Regions from separate parts of the Yersinia alsatica genome, predicted to be linked through region 3. Evidence: riboswitches for the same ligand, from Rfam matches in the RefSeq annotation. Region 3 holds a riboswitch; each other region holds the start of a gene.

Region 1 (9,940 bases), 1.2 Mb from region 3:
GTTGATACCCTGATTACCGATAAAGGTATTAGCGACGAATATTTGCAGGAACTGCAGAAAATGGGCATTAACATCATTCTGGTTGATAAAGATGACTAATCCACTGCTTACCTATGCCCGTGAAACCCTGGAAATTGAGCTAACCGAAGCTCAGCGCTTGTTATCCCGTTTAGATGATAATTTTGTCCGAGCCTGTGAATTATTATTGGCCTGCACTGGCAAAGCGGTTGTTTCCGGTATTGGCAAATCCGGCCATATTGGCAAAAAAATCGCTGCCTCACTGGCCAGTACCGGCACCCCAGCCTTTTTCGTTCATCCTGCCGAAGCATTGCACGGTGATTTGGGCATGATTGGCCCGCAGGACGTGTTGATTTTTATCTCTTATTCAGGCCGCGCCAAAGAGCTGGATTTGATTCTGCCCTTGCTGGCCGACAGTCACATTCCGGTGATTGCAATTACCGGGGGCAAAGAGTCGCCATTAGCGCTCGGTGCCGCCTGTGTGTTGGATATCAGTGTTGAACACGAAGCCTGCCCAATGGGGTTAGCGCCAACATCCAGTGCAGTCAATACCCTGATGATGGGGGATGCGCTGGCGATGGCACTCATGCGCCATCGCGGTTTCGATGCAGAAGATTTTGCCCGTTCACACCCCGGAGGCAGTTTGGGTGCGCGGTTGCTTAACCGAGTTCATCATTTAATGAGAATCGGTGATCGTTTGCCGGTGGTCAATGAGTCTGACAGCGTGATGGAAGCCATGCTGGAGTTAAGCCGCACCGGGTTAGGGCTGGTCGCTGTATGCGACCAAAATCAACGGGTGGTGGGCGTCTTCACCGATGGTGACTTGCGCCGCTGGTTAGTCAAGGGGGGGACTTTACAGCAACCTCTTACCGGGGCAATTACCCGACCGGGCTACCGGTTGCCAGAACAATGGCGCGCGGGTGAAGCACTGGAAGCCCTGCACCAACATCATATTAGTGCGGCCCCAGTGGTGAATCTGGATGGGAAGTTAGTCGGTGCTATCAACCTGCATGACTTGCATCAGGCCGGAGTCGGCTGATTCATCCGCCTAATCATTGGAGCATGATAGTGGCAGTTAATTATCATGCTCCGACGATTAACTAGTGCCAGTTAGGATCTTGTTGTAGCTGCTGTTTCAACATGGCCTGCACCTTCTCATCAGGGCGGCCCAGCCACTGATGGGTGGCAAACTGGCTCGGGTTATCGAGAGCTTGCGGCTTGTCATCCACAGAGACTCGCATCCCCCACGCCTGCCAGCTTTGTTTTTTATCCCGACTAAATGCCACCCACATAAAGTTATTGCTGCAATCATGGGGTTTACAGATACGCCCCACTTTATATTGCTGCCCTTCCCAGTTGATGACCTCATAAGGCCCGGACGTCCCTACCCCTTTACGCGCCCATGCGGGTAGATTTTTCTGGCTCTTCACCATTTTTTGCCAACTATTTTTATAAACAGGCTGTTGCAGAAGGTCGGCGGTGGTCGGAAGAGGTTTAGCTGGTGCGGTCTGAACAGGTGCTGATGCCACTGAGGTAGCCGGCTGTGCCATAGTCCAGGAGCTGGCACTGAGTATTGCTGCAGCAACAAGACAATGGAGGGTGTGATGACCTTTCATTATCGAAAATCCTTATTATCTGATTAGTCTACTCGCCGGGCCTTGAACTAGCCTCTGTGCAATCAATTTGCAGGCGTGATATTAGTTTGCATGTCTAGGACCGCTAACTGGCGAAAAAGTTGATCCATAGCACGAATTTTCATCCTAATTCTCGTTATAGCGCAATCTGTATGACAGCTTGAGGTAAGCTATAAACCAGATATCAATGAGCCGATGAATATCTCGGCTATAAACTCCCGATAAAGGCCATACCATGTTAACCCTTGAGTTACCCGAAGCCCCCGAGAAGCTGTATTACTCCGCCGAGGATGCCCATCCGCTGGACAAACTTGAGAGCGATAAAATCGTCCAAATGGTGATTGACCTGGATGTCGCCAACTCTGACAGTGAACACTATGTCACTGGTTGGATGGGGCTAAATAGTGTGGTCGTGGTGCGGAATTATCAGAATAAACGCGGAACGGCTAATGGTTTTGTGGTCAACATGGGTGATCGCTATCGGCTGAGCATTCAATCGATTGAATTTCGTATTCCCAAAATGGTGCTGTGGATGAGTTTTCGCCGCAAACCGCGCACCATGGAGTTAATCACTTACGAAACTCTGGGCGATCAACCCAGTGGTATGCAGCAATATCGCAATATTCTCGAGGAGGAATTGCGGCATCAGTTGGATAATGATTGGCGCGCATTGAATGACTATCTGGGTGCTGCCTGCTGGCAGTTAGAAAATAATGCCCCACTGTGGCAGCAAGCACATCAAGATATCACCGGCGAGGCTATTAACCAGCTCGCCGCAGCCCCCATTTTCAAGACTAAACATTTACAAGCTGACGGGGATTACGCCGGTTTTTGGGCGGGAGATTACTTTTTTGCCATTAGGCAGCCAACAGCAGAAAATCCCCTACCCGCAGTACAAATTTCCTGGCGGGAAGATGAAAAAGATATTGGCAGCTATCAGTTCGACCTCATAAAGGACGAAGCTGGCGAGCCAAAACTGTCACTGCGCATTCGCCCACGTAAAGGCGCAGACAGTTATCTGCTTAACCGTTTTGATGCTCATCATCTGCAACGTGCCATCGCCATGTTTACAATGACACAGCGCTATTTGCTGGCACAGAAAGCGGAATAGCACTCATCCAATACCAAGTCAGTGATTCGGGCGCATGAGTGCCGCTAACACCGCAGCAGTGTCAAGGGCGCAGGATATATCCAAAATCATTGGCATTGCGGCAAGGCAGCAAGCGAAAAAGTCCCGATGAGCTTACTTGAGTAAGTGATTCGGGCGCATGAGCGCCGCTAACACCGCAGCAGTGTCAAGGGCGCAGGATATATCCAAAATCATTGGCATTGCGGCAAGGCAGTAAGCGAAAAAGTCCCGATGAGCTTACTTGAGTAAGTGATTCGGGCGCATGAGCGCCGCTAACACCGCAGCAATGTCAAGGATGAAGGATATTACCACCATTGATGAAAATGATGCACCGGCCCAATTCCCTGCCCCACCTCAAGGGTATCGGCTTGTTCCAGTGCCCCTTGTAGGTAATGTTTGGCGGCATTCACGGTATCGGCCCAACCTGCGTGTCGTGGCCGTAATGCTGCCAGTGCTGCCGATAAGGTACAGCCCGTGCCGTGGGTATGCCGGGTTGCAACCCGACGAGTCACAAAACGCTGTTCACTGTGGGGGGTAAACAGCCAGTCTGGGCTATCTTCACCACTCAAATGGCCCCCTTTCATCAGCACTCCCTGACAACCTAAAGCCAACAGCGCTCGCCCTTGGTCACACATCTCTTGCTCATCATGTGCTGGCTGGCAACCCAGTAATGCCGCAGCTTCTGGCAAATTGGGAGTAATCAAGGCAACCTGAGGTAGCAGCAGCCGGCGCACAGCATCAACCGCCTCTGGTGCCAGCAGCGCATCACCGCTTTTGGCGACCATTACGGTATCCAGCACCACAAATGGAATCGGGTAGCGGCGCAGTTGCGTGGCAACAATATCCACAATATCCGCATTAGCCAGCATGCCTATTTTGGCGCTATCAATGCGCACATCACTGAGGACCGAATCTAATTGAGCCGCAACAAACGCGGGTTCGATGGGATAGACCGACTGTACGCCACGGGTATTTTGCGCCACCAATGCGGTGATCACTGTGGTGCCGTAAGCTTGTAATGCTGAAAAGGTTTTTAGATCCGCCTGAATACCTGCGCCACCACTCGGGTCAGTTCCAGCAATGGTGAGTGCATTTATGCGCGTCATGAATGCGTCCCCGCAGATATATCAGCAGGCAAGATGGCCAATGGTGCGGTGTGAGTGGCAACAACTGAAGAAAAAACGGCAGGTTGAACGTACATATTCCTCCTAACCGGCGGTCAAGAAGACGGTACCTGTGATACCGCGACTTCCCTACGCTGGCATAATCCAGATCAGGTAATACGGGTAATATCTCAGCCATGCCACTGTTTGTGGCAGGCACCCCGAGTCAGAATTGTTATTATCACGGGCAGATGGTAGAAGATCAATCCTGTATTAGTTATCCCAATGATCAATTTCACAGACGTAGGCAAACCACAGCATGAGTATCAAGATTCGACCGTATCAAGAGAGTGACCGCCCATTTTTACGCACCTTGTATTTGGCAGCACGTCGGGCAACGTTTAGCTGGTTGGATGGGGAGCGTTTTCGTCTGGAAGATTTTGACCGCACCACTCTTTGGGAGACCATTTTGGTCGCTATCGACGGTGATGAGCACCTCGGTTTTGCCTCCATATTTATGGAAGAGAGTTTCCTGCATAATCTGTTCGTTGATCCGAAAATGCAGCATCGCGGGGCGGGAAAAGCATTATTGCAGGCGGCACAAGAGCTATTTACCACTCATGGTTCATTAAAATGTTTAGCAAAAAACCAGCAAGCACTGGCTTTTTATCAAAAAAACGGCTGGGTACCGATTGCCACCGGTAGAAGCAATGACGGCGACTATATTTTAATGCATTGGCATAATGAAAAGATTAAATAATTTTACATCTGTATAGGATAAAACCCAGATAAAAGCCTGAATAGTAAATTTGAATTTATTCAATACAATAGATTTGTGATTCAGTCAATTTTAAAAGGACTATTTATGGGCCCTATATCAAACATACCGAACCTTACAACAACGCATATCACTCAATTGAATAGTGTATCATCAGAAAAAAACAACCACAGTGAAATATTAGAAAGCAGAAAACATGCAATAGACCATATTATAAGTTCAATCAGTCACTCTTTGACTCCTCAATTCGAACCAGAAGACACAGTTGGGAGGTTAGGTGATAGAAAAGTAATCCAGCTTAACTCGGTTAAATTAGAAAGTGGTGAGGAACAATATTACGTCAAGGCAAATATGGAAAAAACACAAATTTCCAACCTCATGAGTAACGATGCAACATCATTTAGATTCAGTCAGTTAGATACAGACAATAGTCAAATAGATAAGGTGGTCTTTATTTTTGACTCTAATGTTTCTTATGACACCATCCCATCGAACAAGAGACTTTTCACCTATGACACACGAGTTGAAAATGAAATACATTATATATCCTGTGGTGGAGGAGTACGTTTTAATTTAAATGAAGAAAGACTTAGCTCTGACATAATAAATAAAAAAGCACATTCACTAAACAACATAATATTAAACTCAGAAAACAAGTCAAACCTGATCATGCAATTACGAAACTGCGTATCCAACAGCTTACATTGCAATAATGAACAGGCAGCTAAAATTAGCAAAGAATTCCCTAATTTTTTTGATAGCATGAAGAATGTAACACCAAATTTGCAGATAAATGCTCATAAACTGGCGAACGAACTTGAAAAGAGCAATTAACGAAAACTCAAAAGGGAGCCTCAGCTCCCTTATTTTTTATAAATAATGAGCGAAATTACTCTCCGCGCAATGATTTGACATCATCAGCTTTGATATTCAGTGCCGGTTGCCCAAACTGTTGCAGCAAATAATTACTCAAACTCACCACCTGCTCATCCGTCAATGTGTTTGCAAAACCAGGCATAAATACTTCGCCATCATTTGTTTTACGCGATACACCGTGGAGAATCACATTAATCAGGTTATTAGGTGCCGACGCCCCGACCACCGAATTCTTCATCAGTGAAGGATAGTAACCATCCTGTACACCCCCACCGGTAAAACCATGGCAAGAAGCGCAATTCCCTAAATACAAACGCGCACCCTCGGTGTTGTTATCTGCCGTGAACGGCATGCCGCGTAAAGTATTAACGCTGGTTGCGGGTTGCCCCCAATCTGAACGACTCTTAGTTTCATCATCTGGATTCAATGGTTTCAAGGTGCGCAGATAAACCGCCATCGCATTCAGATCGCTATCGGTTAAGTGGCGAGTACTATTTTCAATCACTTCCGCCATTGGCCCCGCAGCCTGAGCTTTGCCGTCAACATGGCCGCTACGCAGATATTGCACAATCTGCTCCTGACTCCAGCCACCAATCCCGGCATGAGGATCTGAGGTAATATTGAATGCCGTCCAACCATCAATCTCAGTACCCGCATAGGCTTTGCTGTCTTTCATGCCCATGGTGATATTTCGTGGCGTATGACATTCACCACAGTGCCCTAGCGCCTCAACAAAGTAAGCGCCCTGATTCCATTGTGCATCTTTGCTGCTATCAGGTTCGAAGCGCTGCCCGTCGAAGTTCACCAGATTCCAGAACCATAATCCCCAGCGCTGATTGAATGGGAACGGCATATCATTTTCACGATTTGGCTGATGCACTGCTGGCAAGCTGAACAGATAAGCTTTGATCGCTTTGACGTCATCATCCTTTAGCAAGGTGTAGGAGGTATAAGGAAATGCCGGGTAGAGATTTTCACCATTTTTCCCTTTCCCTTCATGCAATGCGCGCAAAAACTCCTCATCGGTCCAACTACCAATCCCGGTTGCTTTATCCGGGGTAATATTGGGTGAATACAATGTTCCCATCGGGGTTTTAAATGCCAATCCACCGGCAAAAGGTTTGCCGTCTTTGGTAGTGTGGCAGGCCACGCAGTCAGCGGCTTTGGTCAGATACTCACCACGCGCAATCAAGTTAGCGTCAGCGCTGGCATATCCGCTGGCGGCACATCCCAATGCAAGAAGCAGCAATTTCACTGAGTGACCCAGGGTTGGTTTTTTCATCTTACACCTCGGCCTTTAATGTTTCAGCGATGCGCAAAGAGAGCGCGGCAATCGTCAAGGTACAGTTCACTGACCCCACGGTTGGCATCACACTGCTGCTGGCGATAAATAAATTTTTATGGTCATGGGTGCGGCAATCACTGTCTACCACTGAATCTTTCGGATCATTACCCATGATGGTGGTGCCGGTAATATGATTATTGTTAGCGAAATTATTGTGGAACTGAACTTCAGTGCCGCCCATTAACCTTGCCGCCTCAGCATAAACTTGCTGGGTATGCACCGCACTTTTGCGAACGTAATCATCCATTGCATAGTAAAATTCAGGTTTGGGAATACCGATGGCATCTTTCTCTGTCGCACTGGGGATAATACGATTTTCTACATGCGGCAAAATCTCGTGGAAGCTGTCGAACTGCACAAACCGCGCCGCACGATCCCGAATTTTAGCGTCCAGTTGCGGCCCGAGCTGCAAATCCCCTTGAGAAAGTAACTCGATAGTGACTTGATCAGTGCGCGACAAGTTAGACAGATGAATCTTTTTCGCCGCATATTCAGATCGAAACGCCCCATCACGAAAGCCAATCAACGAGGTCATTTCCTGCGGGCCACGCCCCGGCCATAGCGGCTCACTGGCCATAAAGGTGACACCGGTACCCGGATGGTCCATCAGATTACGACCCACCATATCCGAGCTATTCCCCACGCCGCGTGGGTTTTTATCACTGGCGGACATCAGCATCAGTTTTGGAATCTCAATGCCATTGGCCGCCAGCACAAAATACTGACCTTCGGCGCGATGTTCATTACCTTGCGCATCCTTAAACAGTGCAGCGGTAATTTGCTGCTGATCATTCACTTCCAGTTTATAGACCACTGCTTGTGGACGGACGATAGCCCCGGCACGCTCGGCCTTTTCTACATGGGTGATGCCGTTGTACATGGCACCAATCGGGCAAATTGGCATGCAATTATTATTGCCACAACAGGTCGGGCGGCCATCGTAAGGACGGCTGTTACGAGCAACCGGTTCGGTTACCACATTAAAATCACTGCCATTAAAACTGTGGCTGTTTAATACGGTTTTGATGCGCTGCTCATTCCACGATAGTGGCAACGGGGCCATCGGATAAGGTTCGCTGCGCGGTGAGCCTAAGTCTTCATCACTCGGCCCCCAGACACCGAGTTCTTGTTCGGCGCGGAGATACCATTTTTCCAGTGCGGCATATTCAATCGGCCAGTCGCGGCCCACGCCATACACTGTTTTTAGCTTGAAATCGTTCGGCAAAAAACGCCATGCCGATGCGGCCCAATGCCAGGTGGTGCCACCAACCGCACGGATATACTGCACATCGTACGGATGTTCGCCCTTTTGAATCAGATAGTTATTATTAGGATTAGATTCTGGGTGAGGGGCATAGGATGTTGAAGGGTAAGGAGCCATATTGTCTGATTTATCAGGCTGATTGCGGAAATTTTCTACAATTTCCCAGCGAGAAAGGCGCGGGCCCGCTTCTAAAATCAAAACAGACTTCCCTGCCATCGCTAATTGGTGGGCGACTAAGCCACCTGCAACGCCCGAGCCAATGACGACGATATCCGCCTTTAGTGTGTCAGCCATAAATGTATTCTCCAAAATTATAAGGCGACATCAGGCTTTGCAGCCCAGTATCCGGGTTTATTCGGGCAATAAGAGCGAATAACCAACACATCGGATACCGCATCAAACATCAACGCATTTTCATAGCTGATTACTGCGGCGTCAGTTCCGCCACCAATCACGCCAACATACCAACCTTGCAAGATCTGACGGGCAATTTGCTGCTCCAGAGGTGACCACTGGTGAGGTTCACCGGCCGGCAAAGGTTGCAATAGCGCCAGCTTCTGATCAAAACCACCGATTTTTCCGAGTAAAACCTGATAGATACGCTGACCCACTTGTGCATTAAGCTGACGTTTTCCGGTCAGTGCTCGGGAGACCAACATGAATTTTTCCAAATTCTGTGGCGAGGTTTGGGTTGATGCCGCGAAAGCATCCAGAGAGAGAGGATTCATCAGGCTCGTGACTAGCCCGACACCGACATACCCCAGCAGACGACGGCGTGAAATACCGCGCACCTGAGGTATCGGAGAGTGTGTGACCGACATGTTTTTTCTCCACAAAAGAGCACGCGCGCAGTATTCATCCGTTACATATAGGAACATGCTGCTAAGAGGCATGGCGTTAACAGATGCGGGTTACTGCGCGCTAAACTACCGGGCGATTAATGCCGCAGCAGTGGCAATCTTGACTAAAAATGAGTGAACTTCCCGCCTTATTGGCGATGTGAATTATAAAATTAAGATGTTAAACATTTAGTTGAGTTGTAAAGATTCGTCAAGGTTATACCTCATCAATAGGAGGGTAAAGCCAAAATGTGATTTGCGTCACATTTTGTAACTATAACGTCTAGTTATTCCCCCCACTCGATTAATACATCAACACGATTAAGGAGATATGCAGCTTGGTGCCAGAGCTTGCTGTATTCGCGTGATTTATACGTGTGCAAAAATTCCACTAACAAATCTTTGGATTGCTGTAATGCGGCTTTATCGGCAAGTGGGTTTGTATTGTCGGCAAAAAGGCCTTTCAGCGTCTCGATTTTTTGCAGGAAAGATGCCGATTCACCCTTTCTCTGTAATTGATTGGCTATTTGTGGCAATAACCAAGGGAGATAGAAACGCCGAAGAGTGGTATTTAAAAAGTTATAATCAGTTGAGGACCAAGAGGTATTCTTCCCCCCACAGTGAGTGCCGCTGTTAGTGGCTGCGGTGCTCAGTTCACAAACTCCCTTTTCCATATCAAGGATATATCCCAACGCTTGATTATTAACAAATATGGCACCTTGTATTTTTCGCTCATCAAAGTTAATAGCCTGACCAATATGGTCGCCTAGTTTTGGCCCGGTCAAGGCACCACGGAAATTCATCCTTTGCGGCTTTTCATTAATATAAAAATGTAAAACCTTATTTTCATCGCCATTAACTAAGTAGTGAAAATCTTGATCAGCCATAAAATACCATCGTTGAGTAGACATATTATAGGCAACACCATTATCACAGCGATACTCAATTGAGTTA
Region 2 (9,940 bases), 1.2 Mb from region 3:
ACCAATGGTAGGGACATCGACTAACAAACCAAAATGGCTGGCAACCCCTAAACGGCGGGGATGCGCGATACCCTGCCCATCGACAAAAACCAAATCAGGCCGTTGCTGTAACTGCCGCCAGGCGGCTAATAATGCAGGATATTCACGAAAAGAAAGTAAACCGGGGATATACGGCAGTGAAGTTGCTACTCGAGCAATCTGATACTCCACTAGCTCGAGCGAAGGGTAGCGTAAGACTGCGATAGCAGCACGGGTAACCTCCCCTTGCTGCTCAAAGCCAACATCAGCCCCAGCAATAAAGCGCACCGAGCTGCTAGCAATATCATCTTGAAGACGCACTTCAGATGCCCGTTGCCGTTGTTCTGCCCGTAGCGCTTGAGTATCAACCATCAGTCTAGTCGCTCGCTAACTTATTGATGATACGGTTTGGATAAACGATGCACCGCATTAACAAAAGCACCTGCATGTTCTGGTGGGACATCCTGATGAATGCCGTGCCCCAGATTAAAGACATGCCCTTCTCCCCGACCAAAACCGGCCAGAATAGTGTTAACTTCCTGCTCAATACGCGCAGGTGGAGCATAAAGGATGGAAGGGTCCATATTCCCTTGCAGAGCAACTTTGTCGCCCACGCGGCGACGTGCATCAGCGATATCTGTGGTCCAATCCAGCCCCAAAGCATCACAACCGGTAGCCGCCATTGCTTCCAGCCATTGCCCACCGCCTTTGGTGAACAAGGTCACCGGCACCCGCCGCCCGTCGTTTTCGCGGATCAGGCCATCGACGATTTTATGCATGTAATTCAATGAAAATTCAGCATAATCACGCCCTGTCAGCACCCCACCCCACGTATCAAAGATCATCACGGATTGCGCGCCCGCTTTAATTTGAGCATTGAGGTACAAAATGACACTGTCGGCCAGTTTATCCAGCAACAGGTGCAATGTTTGCGGCTCGGCATACATCATTTTCTTCAGCTTAGTGAAAGCTTTACTGCTCCCGCCCTCGACCATATAGGTCGCTAATGTCCACGGGCTGCCAGAGAAACCAATCAATGGCACGGCTCCTGCCAGCTCACGGCGAATGGTTCTTACCGCGTTCATGACATAGCCCAACTCCTGCTCAGGGTCAGGAATTGGCAGTTTTTCGACATCGGCACGGCAGGTAATAGGAGATTGGAAACGAGGACCTTCACCGGTTTCAAAATAGAGCCCCAATCCCATAGCATCAGGAATGGTCAGAATGTCGGAAAACAGAATCGCCGCATCGAGCGGATAACGACGCAATGGTTGCATCGTCACTTCACAGGCCAATTCAGCATTTTTGCACAGTGACATAAAATCCCCGGCAACAGCGCGAGTGGCTTTATATTCTGGCAAGTAGCGGCCTGCCTGGCGCATCATCCACACCGGGGTAACATCTACCGGCTGGCGTAATAAAGCACGCAGATAGCGATCGTTTTTCAACTCATTCATGTGGGGCTCCCTTAGTTATCTGCCGCTATTGTAGCATGCCAGCTTTAGCTGTCCTGCTCGCTGCGACACAATGCCACGGTATCTTCAATCAACCGGCGTGCCACGGTGCCTGGTGGCGGCAATAATGGCAATTGATCATAACGATACCAACCGGCATTCAGCAGCTCCTTAGGATCATGGCGCAGCTCGCCGTGGTCATAATCCGCCATAAACGCCATCATCAGCGAATGCGGGAACGGCCAAGGTTGTGAGGTCACATAACGCAGATTCTTAATGTGGATATTACTTTCTTCCAAAACTTCACGAGAGGCGGCCTGTTCCAACGTTTCGCCGACCTCGACAAACCCAGCCAGCACGGTATTAATACCGCCACGATGACGAACATGCTGCGCCAATAAAATTTCATCACCACGGCGAATGGCAACAATGACGCAAGGCGCGATTTGCGGATAGTAGCGTTCACGGCAGTGATTACATAAGCAAGCCCACTCGGTACGACTGGCATGCATTTGATGACCGCAATAACCACAATAGCGATGAGAGCGATAAAACTCCGCTAATTGCACCCCTCGCCCTGCTAATTGGAATAAACCGCGATCCACATCCAGCAATTGCCGCACTGAGCCCATATCGGTAGACATCTGTTGGCGAATAAGCCAAACAGCCTGGCCTTGCCATTCACCAATCTGTCTGGCGGTTGCGCCCTGTAATGACCAATTGGCGGCATTACCTTGCGGCAACTCCCCTTTTGGTAACCATAATTTGTTTTCATGACTGACAATCCACCAGCCACTTTCTTTACCTGTAAGTTGTAGTTCCATATCGTTGTTGCACAACCTCGACTTCACTGGCAATCTAGAATCTGGCTTGTTACATTTCCGTAACCCATATTGACGTATTCTTACTCATGGAGTCGCTCATGCTCAACCGACTGGAAAGCCTGACTCAACGCGTTGGCGGCAGTAATGAATTAATTGATCAATGGCTTCATGCACGTAAAGAACTTTTAGTCTCGTATTGCGCAGTGATCGGTATTAAGCCGCAAAAAGAAAAGCATACCCCGCTTAATGAAAAAGCGCTGGAGAACTTTTGCCATAATCTGGTGGATTATCTCTCCTCAGGACATTTTCATATCTACGATAGAATTATCAAACAGGTAGAAGGTGCATCCAGCCCGAAAATGGCGCTGACGACCAAAGTTTATCCTGCCTTAAAAAATAACACTCAAACTATCATGGCATTCCATGATCGCTATACAAACATTGAGATAGACCAAGATAGTTGCACCGAGTTTCAACAGGCTTTATCCGATATCGGCGAAGCACTCGATGCCCGTTTCAGGCTAGAAGATCAATTAATTCAGTGGGCTGCCGAGTCATGGCAAGCCGCTCAGCCGATTGACCTGCAAACAAAAGCAAATTGATATCAGTGATGCGTAATAAGCCAATTATTCTGGTGGGGTTGTAGTTTTAAGATAACCTCATATACTCAAGGCTCTTGTCGGAGTGCCTAGCACCTGCTTTCTTAGGGAAGCAAACGCAGGCTGAGACCGTTAATTCGGGATCCGCGGAACCTGATCGGGTTAATACCCGCGAAGGGAACAAGAGTAATTTATCGCTACAGGCCCGTCTTCCCCTTACAGGTGGCTGCCGGTCACTGGCCAACATCGTTACTCCCGCCAAGCTCCAGACAAGCAATTTTCCCTATAAACCACACTGGTAGGAATTTGCTATGTCTAATAATACAACTCAAAACTCATCACTCCCGCGTAAAGCTATACCCCGGAAACAAGTGCGCGAAGAAGCGCAACAATTTATCGATACCCTGCAAGGAGTGACTTTCCCTAACTCGCAACGAATTTATCTGCAAGGTTCACGGCCCGATATTCAAGTCCCGATGCGTGAAATCCAACTCAGCCCGACATTGATCGGCGGCAGCAAAGACACGCCAAGTTATGAAGATAACGAAGCTATTCCGGTTTATGACACCTCCGGCCCTTATGGCGACCCGAGCGCCAAACTGGATGTCCATGCCGGTTTACCCAAATTGCGTGATAGCTGGATAGCCGACCGTCAGGATACCGAGGCACTGACGACCCTCAGCTCTGGCTTTACCCAGCAACGTTTGGCTGATGAAGGTTTGGATCATTTGCGTTTTGAGCATCTCCCACGCGCTAAAAAAGCGATTGATGGTAAATGTGTTACGCAATTGCATTACGCCAGAGCCGGTAAAGTGACGCCGGAGATGGAATTTATCGCCCTACGAGAAAATATGGGCCGTGAGCGGATTCGCGGTGAAGTATTACGCCACCAGCATCCGGGGCAAGCCTTTGGTGCTAACTTGCCGGAAAACATCACGCCGGAGTTTGTTCGCCAAGAAGTGGCCGCCGGTCGTGCGATTATCCCTGCCAATATTAACCACCCTGAATCTGAGCCCATGATTATTGGCCGCAACTTTCTGGTGAAAGTGAATGCCAACATCGGTAACTCCGCCGTGACGTCCTCTATTGAAGAAGAAGTGGAAAAACTGGTGTGGTCTACCCGCTGGGGCGCAGATACCGTGATGGATTTGTCCACCGGCCGCTATATTCATGAAACTCGTGAATGGATTTTGCGTAACAGCCCGGTCCCTATCGGCACGGTTCCTATCTATCAGGCGCTGGAAAAAGTTAATGGCGTGGCTGAAAACCTAACATGGGAAATATTCCGCGACACGTTATTAGAGCAGGCCGAACAAGGGGTTGATTACTTTACTATTCATGCTGGCGTGCTGCTGCGTTACGTACCGATGACAGCCAAACGACTGACCGGAATTGTTTCCCGTGGCGGGTCTATTATGGCGAAATGGTGCCTTTCCCATCATCAGGAAAATTTCCTCTACCAGCACTTCCGCGATATTTGCCAAATTTGCGCAGCCTATGACGTTTCATTATCTCTGGGTGATGGTTTGCGCCCTGGTTCTATTCAGGACGCGAATGATGAAGCCCAATTCGCTGAGCTACATACCTTGGGGGAATTGACCAAAATTGCCTGGGAATATGACGTACAGGTGATGATTGAAGGCCCGGGCCATGTGCCGATGCAGATGATTCGCCGCAATATGACCGAAGAGTTGGAGCATTGTCACGAAGCGCCGTTTTATACCTTAGGCCCATTGACCACGGATATTGCCCCCGGCTATGACCACTTCACCTCGGGTATTGGGGCCGCCATGATTGGTTGGTTTGGTTGCGCCATGTTGTGCTATGTCACTCCCAAAGAGCATCTTGGCCTGCCCAATAAAGATGATGTGAAGCAAGGGCTTATCACTTATAAAATTGCGGCCCATGCGGCGGATCTGGCGAAAGGCCACCCCGGTGCACAGATCCGCGATAATGCCATGTCAAAAGCGCGCTTCGAATTCCGCTGGGAAGATCAGTTCAATTTGGCACTCGATCCAGAAACCGCCCGGGCTTATCACGATGAAACCCTGCCGCAAGAGTCAGGAAAAGTGGCTCACTTCTGCTCAATGTGTGGGCCGAAATTCTGCTCCATGAAGATTTCACAAGAAGTGCGTGACTATGCCGCTAAACAAGAACTGGCGGCCGCGCAAGAGACAGCGGCTCAGCCAATAGCGGTTTTGCAATCCGGTATGGAGCAGATGTCGGCCGAGTTCCGCTCCCGTGGCAGTGAGCTGTACCACAGCCCAGCGAATCTGAAAACGGAGGCAAATAATGAATCCGTCTGATCATGCTTCATTTTCTGCTGAGCAAGGTTTCCCGGCGACCAAACAGCGCCTTGGATTGTACCCAGTGGTCGATTCATTGCTGTGGATAGAGCGGCTGCTGGCCGTGGGCGTGACCACCATCCAATTGCGTATTAAAGATTTAGCGGATGCACAGGTCGAACAAGATATTGCTGCTGCCATTGAATTGGGCAAACGCTATCAGGCGCGCTTATTTATCAATGACTATTGGCGGTTGGCGATTAAGCATGGCGCTTATGGTGTTCATCTGGGGCAGGAAGATCTGGAAACCACTGATTTAGCGGCTATTCAACAGGCCGGATTACGGCTGGGTGTTTCCACCCACGATGGGCATGAGCTGGCGATCGCCAAGGCTGTGCGGCCTTCCTATATCGCCATGGGGCATATCTTCCCGACCCAGACCAAGCAGATGCCGTCATCCCCTCAGGGGCTGGCAGTTCTTAAACAAATGGTTGATAACACCCCTGATTACCCCACCGTCGCTATCGGTGGCATCAGTATCGCGCGCGTCCCTGCGGTATTGGCAACCGGCGTCGGCAGTGTGGCTGTGGTCAGTGCTATTACTCAAGCTGATGATTGGCAGCAAGCAACTGCGCAATTGCTGCACCTGATTGAGGGCAAGGAGCTGAGCGATGATCAACAAGCATGAGCTAAGTGACAGTGAATTCTTGCGCTACAGCCGCCAATTGTTACTGGAAGATATTGGCCCTGAAGGCCAATTGAAGCTGAAAAGTGCCAGCGTATTGATTGTCGGGCTGGGTGGTCTGGGCTCCCCTGCGGGCCTTTATCTGGCGGCAGCGGGCGTTGGGCGGTTATTACTAGTTGACGATGACCAGCTCGAACTGACTAATTTACAGCGCCAAATTCTGTATCGCACTACGGATATCAGCCCTACTCCAGTTCGCACTTCGCCCACATCTTTTAGCCAAAATAAAGCCCGATTGGCGCAACACCACCTGCAAAGTCTCAATCCACTGATTGAAGCTATCGCCTTTGATACGCGACTCGCGGGAGAAGCATTGATTGATGCCGTCGCTGGGGTCGATTTAGTGCTTGATTGTAGCGACAACATGGAGACCCGCCATCAGGTGAATGCAGCTTGCATCAAAGCGCATAAGCCATTGATTAGCGGCAGTGCGGTTGGGTTCAGTGGGCAGTTGCTGGTGATTGAGCCGCCCTATTCCCATGGTTGCTATGCCTGTCTTTATCCAGACAAAGAACTGCCACAGCGAAACTGCCGTACCGCTGGTGTATTGGGGCCAGTCGTGGGGGTGATTGGTACTTTGCAAGCACTCGAAGCCATCAAAATGTTGGCGGGGCTTCCTTCGCCATTGAGCGGCAAGCTGCGGTTATTCGATGGTAAGCAGCAGAGCTGGAGCACCCTGCAACTCACGCGGGCGGCACATTGCCCTGCCTGTGGAGGTGGATTGTGACGACAAACTCCATGCTCATTATGCTCAATGACCAGCCGTTAGAGGTGGAGGCCAACATCACCGCTGACAAGCTGCTCAATCAGTTAAATCGCCACCAGCCGGGTACGGCACTGGCGATTAATCAGGTCATCATCCCCCGCATTGACTGGGAAAAGTATCAGTTGCGCGCCGGAGATAACATTTTGCTTTTCCAAGCGATTGCTGGGGGCTGACATGCTGAAAATCGCCGATACTACCTTTACCTCGCGTTTATTTACCGGCACGGGCAAATTTGCCACGGCTGAATTGATGTTAGCAGCACTGCAAGCCTCCGGTTCACAGCTGATTACTATGGCGATGAAGCGCGTGGATCTACATGCTGGCAACGATGCCATTCTGGCCCCTCTGCGCCAATTAGGGGTGCGTTTGTTGCCCAACACCTCGGGGGCAAAAACCGCACAAGAAGCCATTTTTGCTGCTCGCCTGGCTCGCGAGGCGCTGGGTACTCATTGGGTGAAGCTGGAAATCCACCCAGATGTGAAGTATTTGCTACCCGACCCAATAGAAACCCTGAAAGCTGCCGAAATCCTGGTGAAAGAGGGTTTTGTCGTTTTGCCTTACTGCGGCGCTGACCCGGTATTATGCAAACGATTGGAAGAAGTTGGTTGTGCGGCCGTGATGCCATTGGGAGCACCTATTGGCTCAAATTTGGGATTACGTACCCGCGACTTTCTGCAAATCATTATCGAACAAGCCAAAGTACCGGTGGTGGTCGATGCTGGGATTGGTGCCCCAAGCCATGCTCTTGAAGCTATAGAGTTGGGCGCAGATGCTGTTTTGGTGAATACCGCCATTGCTGTCGCACGCTCGCCGGTACAAATGGCGCAAGCATTCCGGCTGGCTGTTGAAGCAGGAACTCTGGCGCGTCAGGCCGGTTTAGGCTCAAGTCAACTGCAAGCCAATGCCACCAGCCCATTGACCGGCTTCCTTAGCCAGCTAGAGGAAAAAAATCATGTCTGAAGATTTTACTCAGCGCTGGCAACAATTGGATTGGGATGATATTTCGCTGCGCATTAACAGCAAAACCGCTATGGATGTTGAACGAGCCATTAATGCCACTAAACCCAATCGTGACGATTTGATGGCATTGATTTCACCGGCGGCATCAGCTTATCTGGAACCCATGGCGCAAAAAGCTCAGCAACTGACTCGTCAGCGCTTTGGCAATACCGTCAGTTTTTATGTGCCGCTTTATCTCTCTAATCTGTGTGCCAATGATTGTACTTATTGTGGTTTTTCAATGAGTAATCGTATCAAGCGCAAAACTTTGGATGAAACGGAAATCATTCGTGAGTGTGAAGCCATCAAAGCATTGGGTTTCGAACACTTACTGCTGGTTACCGGCGAACATCAGGCAAAAGTCGGGATGGACTATTTCCGGCGCCATTTCCCCGCTATCCGCAGCCAATTCAGCTCGCTGATGATGGAAGTTCAGCCATTAGCGGAAGCAGAGTATGCGGAGCTTAAAACATTGGGATTGGATGGCGTGATGGTTTATCAAGAAACCTATCATCCCGCCACTTATCAGCAGCACCACTTGCGCGGCCATAAGCAGGATTTTCACTGGCGGTTGGCAACTCCGGATCGTTTGGGGCGCGCGGGGATCGATAAGATCGGACTGGGTGCCTTGATTGGTTTGTCGAACAGTTGGCGCACTGACTGCTACATGCTGGCAGAGCATCTGTTTTACCTGCAACAAACTTATTGGCAGAGCCGCTATTCTATCTCGTTCCCACGTTTACGGCCTTGTGCTGGGGGCATTGAACCCGCCTCTCTGATGAGTGAGCCACAACTGCTGCAACTGATTTGTGCTTTTCGCCTGTTTGCACCAGATGTGGAACTGTCCTTATCCACCCGCGAGTCGCCTTTCTTTCGCGATAACGTGATTCCAGTGGCGATTAATAATGTCAGTGCCGGCTCGAAAACTCAACCGGGGGGATATGCAGATAATCACCCCGAGCTTGAACAGTTTGCTCCGCATGATAATCGGACTCCTGAGCAGGTTGCGCAGGCATTAACGCTAGCAGGGCTGCAACCGGTTTGGAAAGATTGGGATCGTCATTTAGGCCGCTCTCTCCAATAAGTCTTCCGTTTTCATCCTGAAAAATAAGCAAAAAAAACCGCCCCGAAAGGAGCGGTTTTTACGTTGGTGACCAACAAAGAGATTAGTCTTTGCTGTTACCAAAACCGGCGTTGAGCAATTCAGCCAGGTTAGCAGTCGCTTCATCCGCGCTAACTTGCGGAACCACTGGAACTTCACCCAGAGCTTTACGACGCATACGATCCTGATGATAAGCATAACCGGTACCGGCTGGGATCAGACGGCCCACGATTACGTTTTCTTTCAGGCCACGCAGTTCATCACGTTTACCGGCAACAGCCGCTTCAGTAAGAACGCGCGTGGTTTCCTGGAACGAAGCCGCAGAGATGAAGGACTCGGTCGCCAAGGATGCCTTGGTGATACCCAGCAGGTCACGTGTGAACGTAGCCTCGATTTTGCCTTCAGCTGCCAGCTTACGGTTAGCGATTTTAACGCGGGACATTTCTGCCTGCTCGCCTTCCAGGAAGTCGGTGCTACCTGCATCAACGATGGTGCCTTTACGCAGCATCTGACGAACGATAACTTCGATGTGTTTATCGTTAATCTTAACGCCTTGCAGACGGTAAACTTCCTGCACTTCGTTGGTGATGTAACGGGTAACCGCGTGAACGCCACGCAGACGCAGAATGTCGTGTGGAGATTCTGGGCCGTCGGAAACCACGTCACCGCGTTCTACAATTTCACCTTCGAACACGTTGAGCTGACGCCATTTCGGAATCATCTCTTCGTATGCATCGCTACCATCCAACGGTGAGATCACCAGACGACGCTTGCCTTTGGTCTCTTTACCGAACGAGATGATCCCGCTGATTTCAGCCAGGATTGCAGGCTCTTTCGGACGACGTGCTTCGAACAAGTCAGCAACACGTGGCAGACCACCGGTAATATCCTTGGTACCGCTTGATTCCTGAGGAATACGCGCCAGGGTATCACCCGCACCGATCTGAATACCGTCTTCCAGCTGAACAATCGTTTTACCTGGCAGGAAGTATTGAGCAGGCATATCTGTACCTGGGATCAATACATCGTCGCCTTTGGCATCAACGATTTTCAGTGCCGGACGCAGGTCTTTACCGCTACCGGTACGTTCTGCGCTGTCCAGTACTACCAGAGAAGACAAACCAGTCAGTTCGTCGGTCTGGCGGGTA
Region 3 (9,940 bases):
ACACTGCGAATACCGGGGCCGTCATGAGTGGAATAACGCTGTAAATTAAAAATCATCTTACCCCTCCCATTAGCTGTGACTGCGCTGGCATCGCGGTGACTATTCGCTTTCATTGGCAACCAGTATCTGCGTAATATAGGGAAAGAAAAATTGATGAAATTTGCTGCGGAGTTCCTCTTTTATGTCTGCCTCGCGCTTGCAACAACAGTTTATTCGCCTCTGGCAACGTTTTAATGGCCAACACACAGAAACTACCTTGCAAGAACTGGCCGAAGTGCTTTGTTGCTCGCGCCGCCATGTCCGCTCCCTGCTAGGCAGCATGCAACAAGAGGGCTGGTTGAGCTGGCAGGCGGAAGCTGGCCGAGGTAAGCGCTCACAACTGACTTTCCTCTATTCCGGGTTGGCACTGCAACAGCAGCGGGCCGAAGAGTTACTGGAACAAGACCATATTGACCAATTAGTCCAGCTGGTTGGGGATAAAAAAGCGGTGCGCCAAATGCTGCTATCCCAGCTAGGGCGCAGCTTTCGGCAAGGTAAACATATTCTGCGGGTGCTCTATTATCGTCCGTTACAAAACCTATTACCCGGTACCGCACTGCGCCGCTCAGAAACCCATATGGTGCGGCAGATTTTTAATGGCCTCACCCGGATAAATGAGGAAAATGGGGAACTGGAGCCGGACTTATCTCATCACTGGCAGGCCATTAGCCCTTTGCATTGGCGCTTTTATCTGCGCCCCGCGATTCATTTTCACCATGGCCGTGAACTGGACATGAATGATGTGATAACCAGCCTGACGCGATTAATCCCTCAGCCCCTGTTTTCGCATATTACGGCGGTGCGCTCACCAACGCCCTATGTGCTTGATGTGCATCTCAGTACTCCAGATTATTGGTTGCCGTGGTTGCTAGGCAGTGCGCACGCCATGATCTTGCCGCAAGAGTGGGAAAATCAGCCGGATTTTCGTCGGCATCCGATTGGGACTGGCCCTTATTCCGTGATTCGGAATCACCATAGCCAATTGAAAATTCAGGCCTTCGATAACTATTTTGGCTTTCGGGCACTAATTGACGAGGTCAATATCTGGGTACTGCCCGATCTGTCTGACGAGCTGATTTACACTGGAGTCCAGTTGCAGGCTGATGACACCAGTAAAAATGAGCTGGAAAGCCGCTTGGAAGAAGGCTGCTATTTTTTGTTATTTGACCAGCGATCGCCCCAGACCTGTCATCCAGAGATCCGTCGCTGGCTATGTGAATTGATCACCCCAGTGGCCCTACTCAGCTTTGCCGATCCCTTTTATCAACGTTACTGGTCACCCGCTTATGGCATGTTACCGCGCTGGCATCACAACCGGCTCACGGCACTGGAGCCGAAACCCGCCGGGCTAACTGAACTGACACTGACTTTTTACAGTGATCATTCTGAATTTGATGCCATCAGCCAGACATTAACCCAGTTGCTGGCGGCCCATGGTGTCACCTTAAAAATACAGGTACTGGATTACACTCAGTGGTATCAGGGTGATGCACAGAGTGATATCTGGCTTGGCAGCGCAAACTTCTATCTGCCGCTGGAGTTTTCCCTGTTTGCTACCCTGTATGAACTGCCGTTGCTACAATATTGTTTGGATGAAGAGCTGCATCAAGATGTTGAATTATGGCGAAATAATACATTGCCAATGGCCGATTGGAGTCAAAAATTGGTCAGCCAAAATCAATTCCACCCGCTGTTCCATCACTGGCTAGAATTATATGGGCAGCACAGTATGCGCGGGGTGCGCATGAATACTCTCGGCTGGTTTGATTTCAAATCGGCTTGGTTTACGCCTCCCGAGGGATAAAGCCACTTTCACCCGCCCAGATTAATCTCTACAATAGCGCCGTCTCAACGGGGTGCAAGAATATCGCTAGCCAGGGTCAACCCAGTGTCGCAAGTGTTAAAAACACAGCGAGCCGGGTTCAGACAGTGGCGGACAGCACACAGAAACCGGAGCGTACACATGACCTTGTAAATCATGACTACGTGAGGATTTCGAATACTGCCCAACACTGTATCAACCGCGGCGCAGCACGTTTTTGCTGAGAGCAAACCCGTCGAACCTGATCCGGTTAACACCGGCGGAGGGATTTGAGAAAGATAACACCGCGCCCCCACGGAGACGGCTGTTAGCTACCGCCTCAGATACCTTTGCCACCTTTATTCTTAAGGAGTGCAAAGTGTTTAAACGCATTATTCCCTGCTTGTTCTTGCTGTCCGCGGCCGCTGTTGCTGCTGATAAACCGACCCTGACGGTCTACACCTATGACTCCTTCGCTGCCGACTGGGGGCCAGGGCCGGCAATTAAAAAAGCCTTTGAAGCCGAGTGCGATTGCCAACTTAAATTTGTGGCGTTAGAAGATGGCGTATCACTGCTAAACCGCCTGCGAATGGAAGGGAAAAACAGTCAGGCCGATGTGATTTTAGGCTTAGATAACAATCTGGTACAGGCCGCAGAGCAAACCGGTCTATTCGCTCCAAGTCAGGTGGACACCAGCCACCTCACCTTGCCGGAAAAGTGGCAGAATAAAACTTTCGTCCCTTATGATTATGGCTATTTTGCCTTTGTGTATAACAAAGACAAATTGAAGAACCCGCCAAAAAGCTTGCAAGAATTAGTCGACAGCAAAGAGCCGTGGAAAATAATTTATCAAGACCCGCGCACCAGTACTCCCGGCCTTGGCTTAATGCTGTGGATGCAAAAAGTGTATGGCGATAAAGCTCCACAAGCATGGCAACAATTGGCCAAGAAAACCGTCACCGTCACCAAAGGCTGGAGTGAGGCTTACGGCCTGTTCCTGAAAGGTGAAGGGGACTTGGTGCTGAGCTACACCACCTCTCCGGCTTACCATCTGATCGAAGAGAAGAAAAGCAACTATGCCGCCGCTGATTTTAGTGAAGGTCACTATCTGCAAGTTGAAGTCGCCGGTCAGGTTGCCTCCAGCAAACAGCCAGAACTGGCGCAGCGCTTTATGCAATTTATTGTCACGCCTGCCTTCCAAGACCATATTCCAACCGGCAACTGGATGTATCCGGTGATCAAAATGACGCTACCGGCCGGATTTGACACACTCACAGTGCCACAAAAAGCATTGCAATTTGATGCTAAAGAAGTGGCTGATCATCGCGCAAAATGGATTCAGGCATGGCAATCCGCCGTCAGCCGCTAATCCCCACATGGTTGTGGCCGGGGCTATTGGCTGCCGGACTGATAGTCGGTGTCGCGCTGCTGGCGTTCACCGCTATCTGGCGCCATGCCCCGGCAGCAGATTGGCACAGTATCTGGCAGGATAGCTATCTGTGGCATGTGATCCGCTTTACCTTCTGGCAGGCGTTTCTCTCTGCATTGCTGTCGGTAACGCCGGCGATTTTTCTCGCCCGCGCCTTATATCGCCGCCGTTTTCCCGGCCGCCAATTGATGCTGCGATTATGCGCGATGACCTTGGTGCTCCCGGTGTTAGTCGCCATCTTTGGCATCCTGACGGTTTATGGCCGCCAAGGCTGGCTGGCGGGGTTATTTGGCTGGCTGGGAGTGGATTATCGCTTCTCACCTTATGGCTTACAGGGGATTTTGCTGGCACATATTTTCTTTAATATGCCACTGGCGACGCGCCTGTTATTGCAGTCATTGGAAAGCATTGCGGTGGAACAGCGCCAATTGGCCGCACAGTTGGGTATGAACGGCTGGCAGCATTTTCGCTTGGTCGAGTGGCCCTATCTTCGTCGCCAAATTCTGCCCACTGGCGCGCTGATTTTCATGCTCTGTTTTGCCAGTTTTGCCACCGTGCTATCTCTGGGGGGCGGGCCGCAAGCCACCACCATCGAGTTAGCTATTTATCAGGCGCTTAGCTATGACTATGATCTCGGTCGTGCCGCATTACTGGCACTGATCCAACTGGGCTGTTGCCTTGGATTGGTGGTGCTAAGCCAACGGCTCAGCTCAGTGCTGGCGGTGGGAAATACTCACGGGCAAATTTGGCGCAACCCGCAAGATAGCGCGTGGTCGCGCATCAGCGACACCCTGTTAATTGGGGCCGCATTATTATTGATGGTGCCGCCATTGCTGGCGGTTGTGATTGATGGCAGCAATAAAACTATACTGACGGTGTTGCAGCAACCCGCACTGTGGCAAGCTTTCTTCACCTCTCTGGTCATCGCCATTGGGGCCGGATTATTGTGTGTCATCTTGACCATGATGCTGCTGTGGAGTAGCCGGGAGCTAAAGCTGCGCCAACGTGCTGCTTACGGGCAAGCATTGGAAGTCAGTGGCATGGTGATTCTGGCGATGCCGGGTATTGTGTTGGCAACGGGCTTTTTCTTATTACTCAACGATACTTTTGGCTTGCCGCAATCCCCCTATGCGCTGGTGATTTTGACCAATGCACTGATGGCGGTACCCTATGCCTTGAAAGTGTTGGATAACCCAATGCGTGACTTGGCCGAGCGCTACACACCGCTGTGCTTGTCACTGGACATTCGTGGCTGGCACCGTTTACGCCATATTGAGTTAACTGCGCTGAAACGCCCGCTGGCTCAGGCGCTGGCTTTTGCCAGTGTTCTCTCCATCGGGGATTTTGGCGTCGTGGCGCTGTTTGGTAATGAACACTTCCGCACCTTGCCATTCTATCTTTATCAGCAGATAGGTTCTTATCGCAGCAATGATGGCGCAGTCACTGCCTTGCTGTTGCTGCTGCTCTGTTTCCTGCTGTTTACTCTTATTGAACGACTGCCGAGCCGCCATGCTAAAGCTTGAGAAAATTACCTACCTGTACGACCACTTGCCAATGCGTTTTGATTTGCGCGTTCAACCCGGCGAGCGAGTGGCGATCCTCGGCCCCAGTGGCGCAGGCAAAAGTACCCTGCTGAGTTTGATTGCCGGTTTTTTGCTGCCGGTCAGTGGCCGAATGCTGCTGAACAATCAAGACCACACTCACACTGCGCCCGCCCAAAGGCCGGTATCTATGCTGTTTCAGGAAAATAATCTGTTCTCGCATTTAACTGTCGAACAAAATATTGGGCTGGGTTTACATCCGGGGCTGAAACTCAATCATGAGCAAAAGTTATTGTTACGCCAAATTGCTCAACAAGTGGGATTGGAAGAGTGCCTCGAGCGACTACCGGCTCAGCTCTCCGGTGGTCAACGCCAACGAGCAGCACTGGCGCGTTGCCTGGTGCGCAGCCAGCCTATTTTGCTGCTGGATGAGCCGTTTTCCGCGCTAGATCCGGCTCTGCGCAATGAAATGCTGCAATTAGTTGACCAAGTTTGCTCTCAGCGCCAGCTGACGTTATTGATGGTGTCGCATAATCTGGATGATGCCGCCCGTATCGCCGAGCGCACCTTATTGGTGGTCGACGGCCGCATTTACTACGACGGCGCAACACAGGCGCTGGTGAGCGGCAGTGCCCCAGAAGCCAGCGTGCTGGGGATTGCTACACATCATTAGTTGTTGAATAGTGAGCGCAGCTAACACCCCTGCGGCGTCAAAGACGAAGGATATTTATCCGGCTAGAACCTTCCACAACAGATGCCGATACACCGGCATAATTGGTTGCATATGTAGCCACACAAAGCTGGCGATAGCGGCGGCGATAGCCAAGAGAGTCACCCAACGCAAACGGGTCAGAGGCAGCCATTTGCTCAGGCGGTCCGGGCTACGTTTACCAAAACGCCACCAGCGCCATGACAGCCACAATGCCAGCCAAATCAGCACCACAACCACGAATAATAGCCACTTAAACATATAGCTGTTGGCACTGGGCGGGATATCAATCGCCACCCCAGCCAGTATGCCGGGGAAGAAATAGATTGGCGGCCATGTCAGGCAACCAATGATATTCGGTAGCGCGAATTTTACTGGCGGCAGGTTGAGCATCCCCGCCACCATCGGGACAATAGGCCGCGCCGGGCCAATAAAGCGCCCCAAAAGTACCGTTGCCATGCTGTGGTTGTGCAGCGCATGCTCGGTTTTATTCAGCATAGATTTATGTTTTTTCAGGAAAGACCAGCGGTGCAGCGGCTCTTTGAAGCGACGACCAATGAAATAAGAGATCCAATCCCCCATCAGACAGCCGACAGTCGCGGCGGCCCAAGCCGAGTAAAAGCCCACTTCCCCACTGCCAATCAGCGCGCCCACGCTGGTCATCATCACCGTGCCGGGCAATAACATGCCCACCAGCGCTAAAGATTCAAGAAAAGTGACTAACATGACGACAAATAGCGTGAAAGCCAGAGATTGTGTCAGTAAATGTAATAAATAGGCTTCCATAAATTTGTCCGTTAGTTAACAACTTGGTGGATTGTCTAGCCCACCAACAAATGAGTCAATCAATAAAATAGACAATTACTGTATAAATAACCATGTTATGAAAGTATAATATACTACTTGGTGATTTTAAAAATTCTCTTTATATACCCAATAGATTTCAAGATGCAGGAAGGCGGCAAGCAAAAGAGCCCCGATGAGCTTACTCAGGTAAGTGATTCGGGTGAGTGAGCGTAGCCAACACACCTGCAATTTGAAAGATGACGGGTATAAAGGTAGTAGCATGGGTCAAACCCGTCAGGGCTTCCTGCTAACTCGCCACTGGCGCGACACGCAGGCTGGCACCGAAGTTGAATTCTGGTTAGCAACCGATGAGGGGCCACAGCAAGTGAGGTTACCCCCTCAGCCCTCAGTGGCTTTTATCCCGGCCGAACAACGCCAACGGGCCGAAACCGTGCTGCGTAATGAACGCCGCTGGCAATTGCGCCCTCTTGAGCTAACCGACTTCCACCAACGCCCGGTTCTGGGGCTATATTGTAGCCAACATCGCCAATTAATCCGCCTGGAAAAGCTGCTCAGAGAAAGCGGCGTGAATGTCTATGAAGGTGATATTCGCCCGCCAGAACGTTTCCTGATGGAACGCTTTATTACCGCACCGGTATGGTTTAGTGGCGAAGAAAATGGTCATGGCCCGCTGCTTAATACCCAAATGAAACCTGCCGAGGAGTATCGCCCAGCCCTCAAACTGCTGTCGCTGGATATCGAAACCAGCGAGCATGGCGAACTTTATTGCATTGGTTTAGAAGGCTGTGGTCAGCGTCAGGTTTACATGCTCGGCCCGCCAAATGGCAGTGCGGCGGATGAAGCCGCATTGGACTTCAAACTGGAATATGTCGCCAGCCGCCCGCAACTATTAGAGAAATTGAATCAGTGGCTGGCAGAGCATGATCCTGATGCCATTATCGGCTGGAATCTGGTGCAGTTTGATTTACGCGTATTACAAAAACATGCTGATCGCTATCAGATCCCACTGCGCTTTGGTCGTGGCGGTAATCTGCTGGAGTGGCGTGAGCATGGTTTTAAACAGGGGCACTTTTTTGCCTCCACCGCGGGTCGGCTGATTATTGATGGCATTGAAGCACTCAAATCTGCCACCTGGAATTTCCCCTCATTTAGTCTGGAATCTGTCTCGCAGACCTTGCTGGGTGAAGGCAAAGCCAGCGATAGCCCCTACCAGCGGATGGATGAAATCAACCAGCGCTTCGCCCATGATAAACCGGCGCTGGCCCGCTATAACCTGAAAGATTGTGAACTGGTAACGCGGATTTTTGCCAAAACCGAGCTACTCAGCTTCTTGCTTGAGCGCTCAACAGTCACCGGGCTGGCGGCTGATCGCAGTGGCGGTTCCGTTGCCGCATTTACCCATCTTTATCTGCCACGGATGCACCGTATCGGCTATGTAGCGCCCAATTTAGGCGAATTACCGGAAGAGCACAGCCCCGGCGGCTTTGTGATGGACTCCCAACCCGGTTTATATGACTCGGTGCTGGTGCTGGATTACAAAAGCCTCTATCCATCAATTATTCGCACCTTTTTGATTGATCCAGTCGGTTTAGTGGTGGGCATGTCCCAGCCGGATGAAAAGCATTCGGTACCCGGTTTTCGCGGCGCTTGGTTCTCACGCGACAAACATTGCTTACCCGCCATCGTCAACCAAATCTGGCAGGGGCGAGAAGCGGCTAAACGCCAGCAAAATAAACCATTATCACAAGCATTAAAAATCATCATGAATGCCTTCTATGGCGTCTTGGGCTCCAGTGGCTGCCGATTTTTTGATCCTCGGCTGGCCTCATCAATTACCTTGCGCGGCCACGATATTATGCGCCAAACCCGTGAATTGATTGAAGCACAGGGCTATCAGGTGATTTATGGCGATACAGACTCAACCTTTGTCTGGCTGAAAAGTGCCCATAGCGAGGAGCAAGCATCCCGCATTGGCAAAGCGCTGGTACAGCATGTCAATCAATGGTGGCAGGCGCATATTCGGCAAACCTATGATTTACCCTGTGCGCTGGAACTGGAGTTTGAAACCCATTATCGACGCTTTCTGATGCCCACCATTCGCGGGGCGGAGCAAGGCAGTAAAAAACGCTATGCCGGGCTGATTTCAACCCCAACTGGCGACCAGATGATATACAAAGGGCTGGAGACCGTTCGCACCGACTGGACGCCGCTGGCCCAGCAATTCCAGCGCGAGCTGTATTTGCGTATTTTCCAGCAGCAGCCTTATCAAGATTATGTGCGAGATTACGTGGCTCGCACCTTGAATGGTGAGTTAGATGAGCAGCTTATTTACCGCAAACGCCTGCGCCGACGGCTGGATGACTATCAGCGTAATGTCCCGCCACATGCCAGAGCCGCGCGTCTGGCAGATGAATACAACCGCAAGCTCGGCCGCCCGCTGCAATACCAGAATGGCGGCTGGATAAGCTATGTCATGACCACGGCTGGCCCCGAACCATTAGAAATCCGACAATCCCCTATTGATTACGATCACTACCTAACTCGTCAGTTGCAACCGGTGGCAGACGCTATACTTCCCTTTATGCACGATGACTTTACAACACTGATAACCGGTCAGATGGGGTTATTTTAATCGTAATTGGGCTGTTTTAGAGGTGACGAAGCGCTCGCCTTCCATTACCATAGCGCCCTTGCCAAAATTCGCATCAATCACATTTACATAACCGACCCGAATTCTGTCTGCGAGTGCTTTTTCAGACAGACTCGTTAGCCACGCAGCTTGCGTGGACGGTAAACTATTGCCAGTAACTTGATTATTAATCTCTATAAGTGATTATTTACCAAAACATTATCTACAAAAGATTTTCTACCAATAACTGTCCAACAAAAAAATCGAGCCGATAATTTATGCCTTTTACACTTGGTCAACGCTGGATCAGCGACACAGAAAGCGAACTTGGATTGGGTACTGTCGTTGCCATTGACGTACGCATGGTCACCTTACTGTTTCCCGCAACCGGTGAAAACCGCCTTTACGCCAGAAATGACTCGCCAATCACCCGAGTAATGTTCAATCCGGGCGATACCATCACCAACCACGAAGGCTGGCAGCTGAAAGTGGAAGAAGTGACTCAAGAAAATGGGTTGATTACCTATATTGGGACCCGTTTAGATACTGAGGAAACCGGCGTTTCAATGCGTGAAGTTTTGCTCGATAGCAAACTGACTTTTAGCAAACCACAGGATCGGTTATTTGCCGGCCAGATCGATCGTATGGATCGTTTTGCCCTGCGTTTTCGTGCCCGTAAGTATCAGAGCGAGCAATTCCGCCTGCCATGGAGTGGGCTGCGCGGTATTCGTGCCAGCTTAATCCCACACCAATTACATATCGCTTATGAAGTGGGCCAGCGCCATGCACCGCGTGTATTGCTAGCCGATGAAGTAGGCTTGGGTAAAACCATCGAAGCCGGGATGATAATCCACCAGCAACTGCTGGCTGGCCGCGCCGAGCGCGTACTGATTGTGGTACCGGAAAGCCTGCAACATCAGTGGCTGGTCGAGATGCTGCGCCGCTTTAACCTGCGTTTCTCGCTGTTTGATGACAGCCGTTATTC

What was found. A riboswitch is a leader RNA that binds a small molecule or an ion and turns the genes downstream of it on or off. The one in region 3 is predicted to bind thiamine pyrophosphate.
Region 1: linked by a shared signal. The riboswitch ahead of thiD (bifunctional hydroxymethylpyrimidine kinase/phosphomethylpyrimidine kinase) and the one ahead of thiB (thiamine ABC transporter substrate binding subunit) in region 3 are both predicted to bind thiamine pyrophosphate.
Region 2: linked by a shared signal. The riboswitch ahead of thiC (phosphomethylpyrimidine synthase ThiC) and the one ahead of thiB (thiamine ABC transporter substrate binding subunit) in region 3 are both predicted to bind thiamine pyrophosphate.

What each region holds. Positions count from the first base shown of each region.
Region 1 covers NZ_CP104006.1:2,012,705-2,022,644, reverse strand. Annotated here, with positions in the region: gene srlR (glucitol operon DNA-binding transcriptional repressor SrlR) at 1-99, shown strand, start outside; gene gutQ (arabinose-5-phosphate isomerase GutQ) at 92-1,057, shown strand; gene N0H69_RS08925 (inhibitor of vertebrate lysozyme family protein) at 1,119-1,634, opposite strand; gene N0H69_RS08920 (hypothetical protein) at 1,888-2,763, shown strand; gene thiD (bifunctional hydroxymethylpyrimidine kinase/phosphomethylpyrimidine kinase) at 3,087-3,887, opposite strand; TPP riboswitch at 4,015-4,118, opposite strand; gene N0H69_RS08910 (GNAT family N-acetyltransferase) at 4,204-4,644, shown strand; gene N0H69_RS08905 (hypothetical protein) at 4,750-5,496, shown strand; gene N0H69_RS08900 (cytochrome c) at 5,552-6,820, opposite strand; gene N0H69_RS08895 (GMC family oxidoreductase) at 6,822-8,441, opposite strand; gene N0H69_RS08890 (sugar dehydrogenase complex small subunit) at 8,459-8,968, opposite strand; gene N0H69_RS08885 (hypothetical protein) at 9,274-9,940, opposite strand, start outside.
Region 2 covers NZ_CP104006.1:4,512,439-4,522,378, forward strand. Annotated here, with positions in the region: gene nfi (deoxyribonuclease V) at 1-390, opposite strand, end outside; gene hemE (uroporphyrinogen decarboxylase) at 411-1,475, opposite strand; gene nudC (NAD(+) diphosphatase) at 1,520-2,296, opposite strand; gene N0H69_RS20410 (Rsd/AlgQ family anti-sigma factor) at 2,395-2,898, shown strand; TPP riboswitch at 2,967-3,092, shown strand; gene thiC (phosphomethylpyrimidine synthase ThiC) at 3,207-5,201, shown strand; gene thiE (thiamine phosphate synthase) at 5,188-5,868, shown strand; gene N0H69_RS20425 (HesA/MoeB/ThiF family protein) at 5,852-6,652, shown strand; gene thiS (sulfur carrier protein ThiS) at 6,664-6,864, shown strand; gene N0H69_RS20435 (thiazole synthase) at 6,866-7,651, shown strand; gene thiH (2-iminoacetate synthase ThiH) at 7,644-8,774, shown strand; gene rpoC (DNA-directed RNA polymerase subunit beta') at 8,857-9,940, opposite strand, start outside.
Region 3 covers NZ_CP104006.1:782,978-792,917, reverse strand. Annotated here, with positions in the region: gene N0H69_RS03495 (glycyl-radical enzyme activating protein) at 1-56, opposite strand, end outside; gene sgrR (HTH-type transcriptional regulator SgrR) at 182-1,843, shown strand; TPP riboswitch at 2,052-2,146, shown strand; gene thiB (thiamine ABC transporter substrate binding subunit) at 2,220-3,209, shown strand; gene thiP (thiamine/thiamine pyrophosphate ABC transporter permease ThiP) at 3,185-4,792, shown strand; gene thiQ (thiamine ABC transporter ATP-binding protein ThiQ) at 4,779-5,483, shown strand; gene N0H69_RS03470 (DedA family protein) at 5,538-6,305, opposite strand; gene N0H69_RS03465 (DNA polymerase II) at 6,586-8,958, shown strand; gene rapA (RNA polymerase-associated protein RapA) at 9,234-9,940, shown strand, end outside.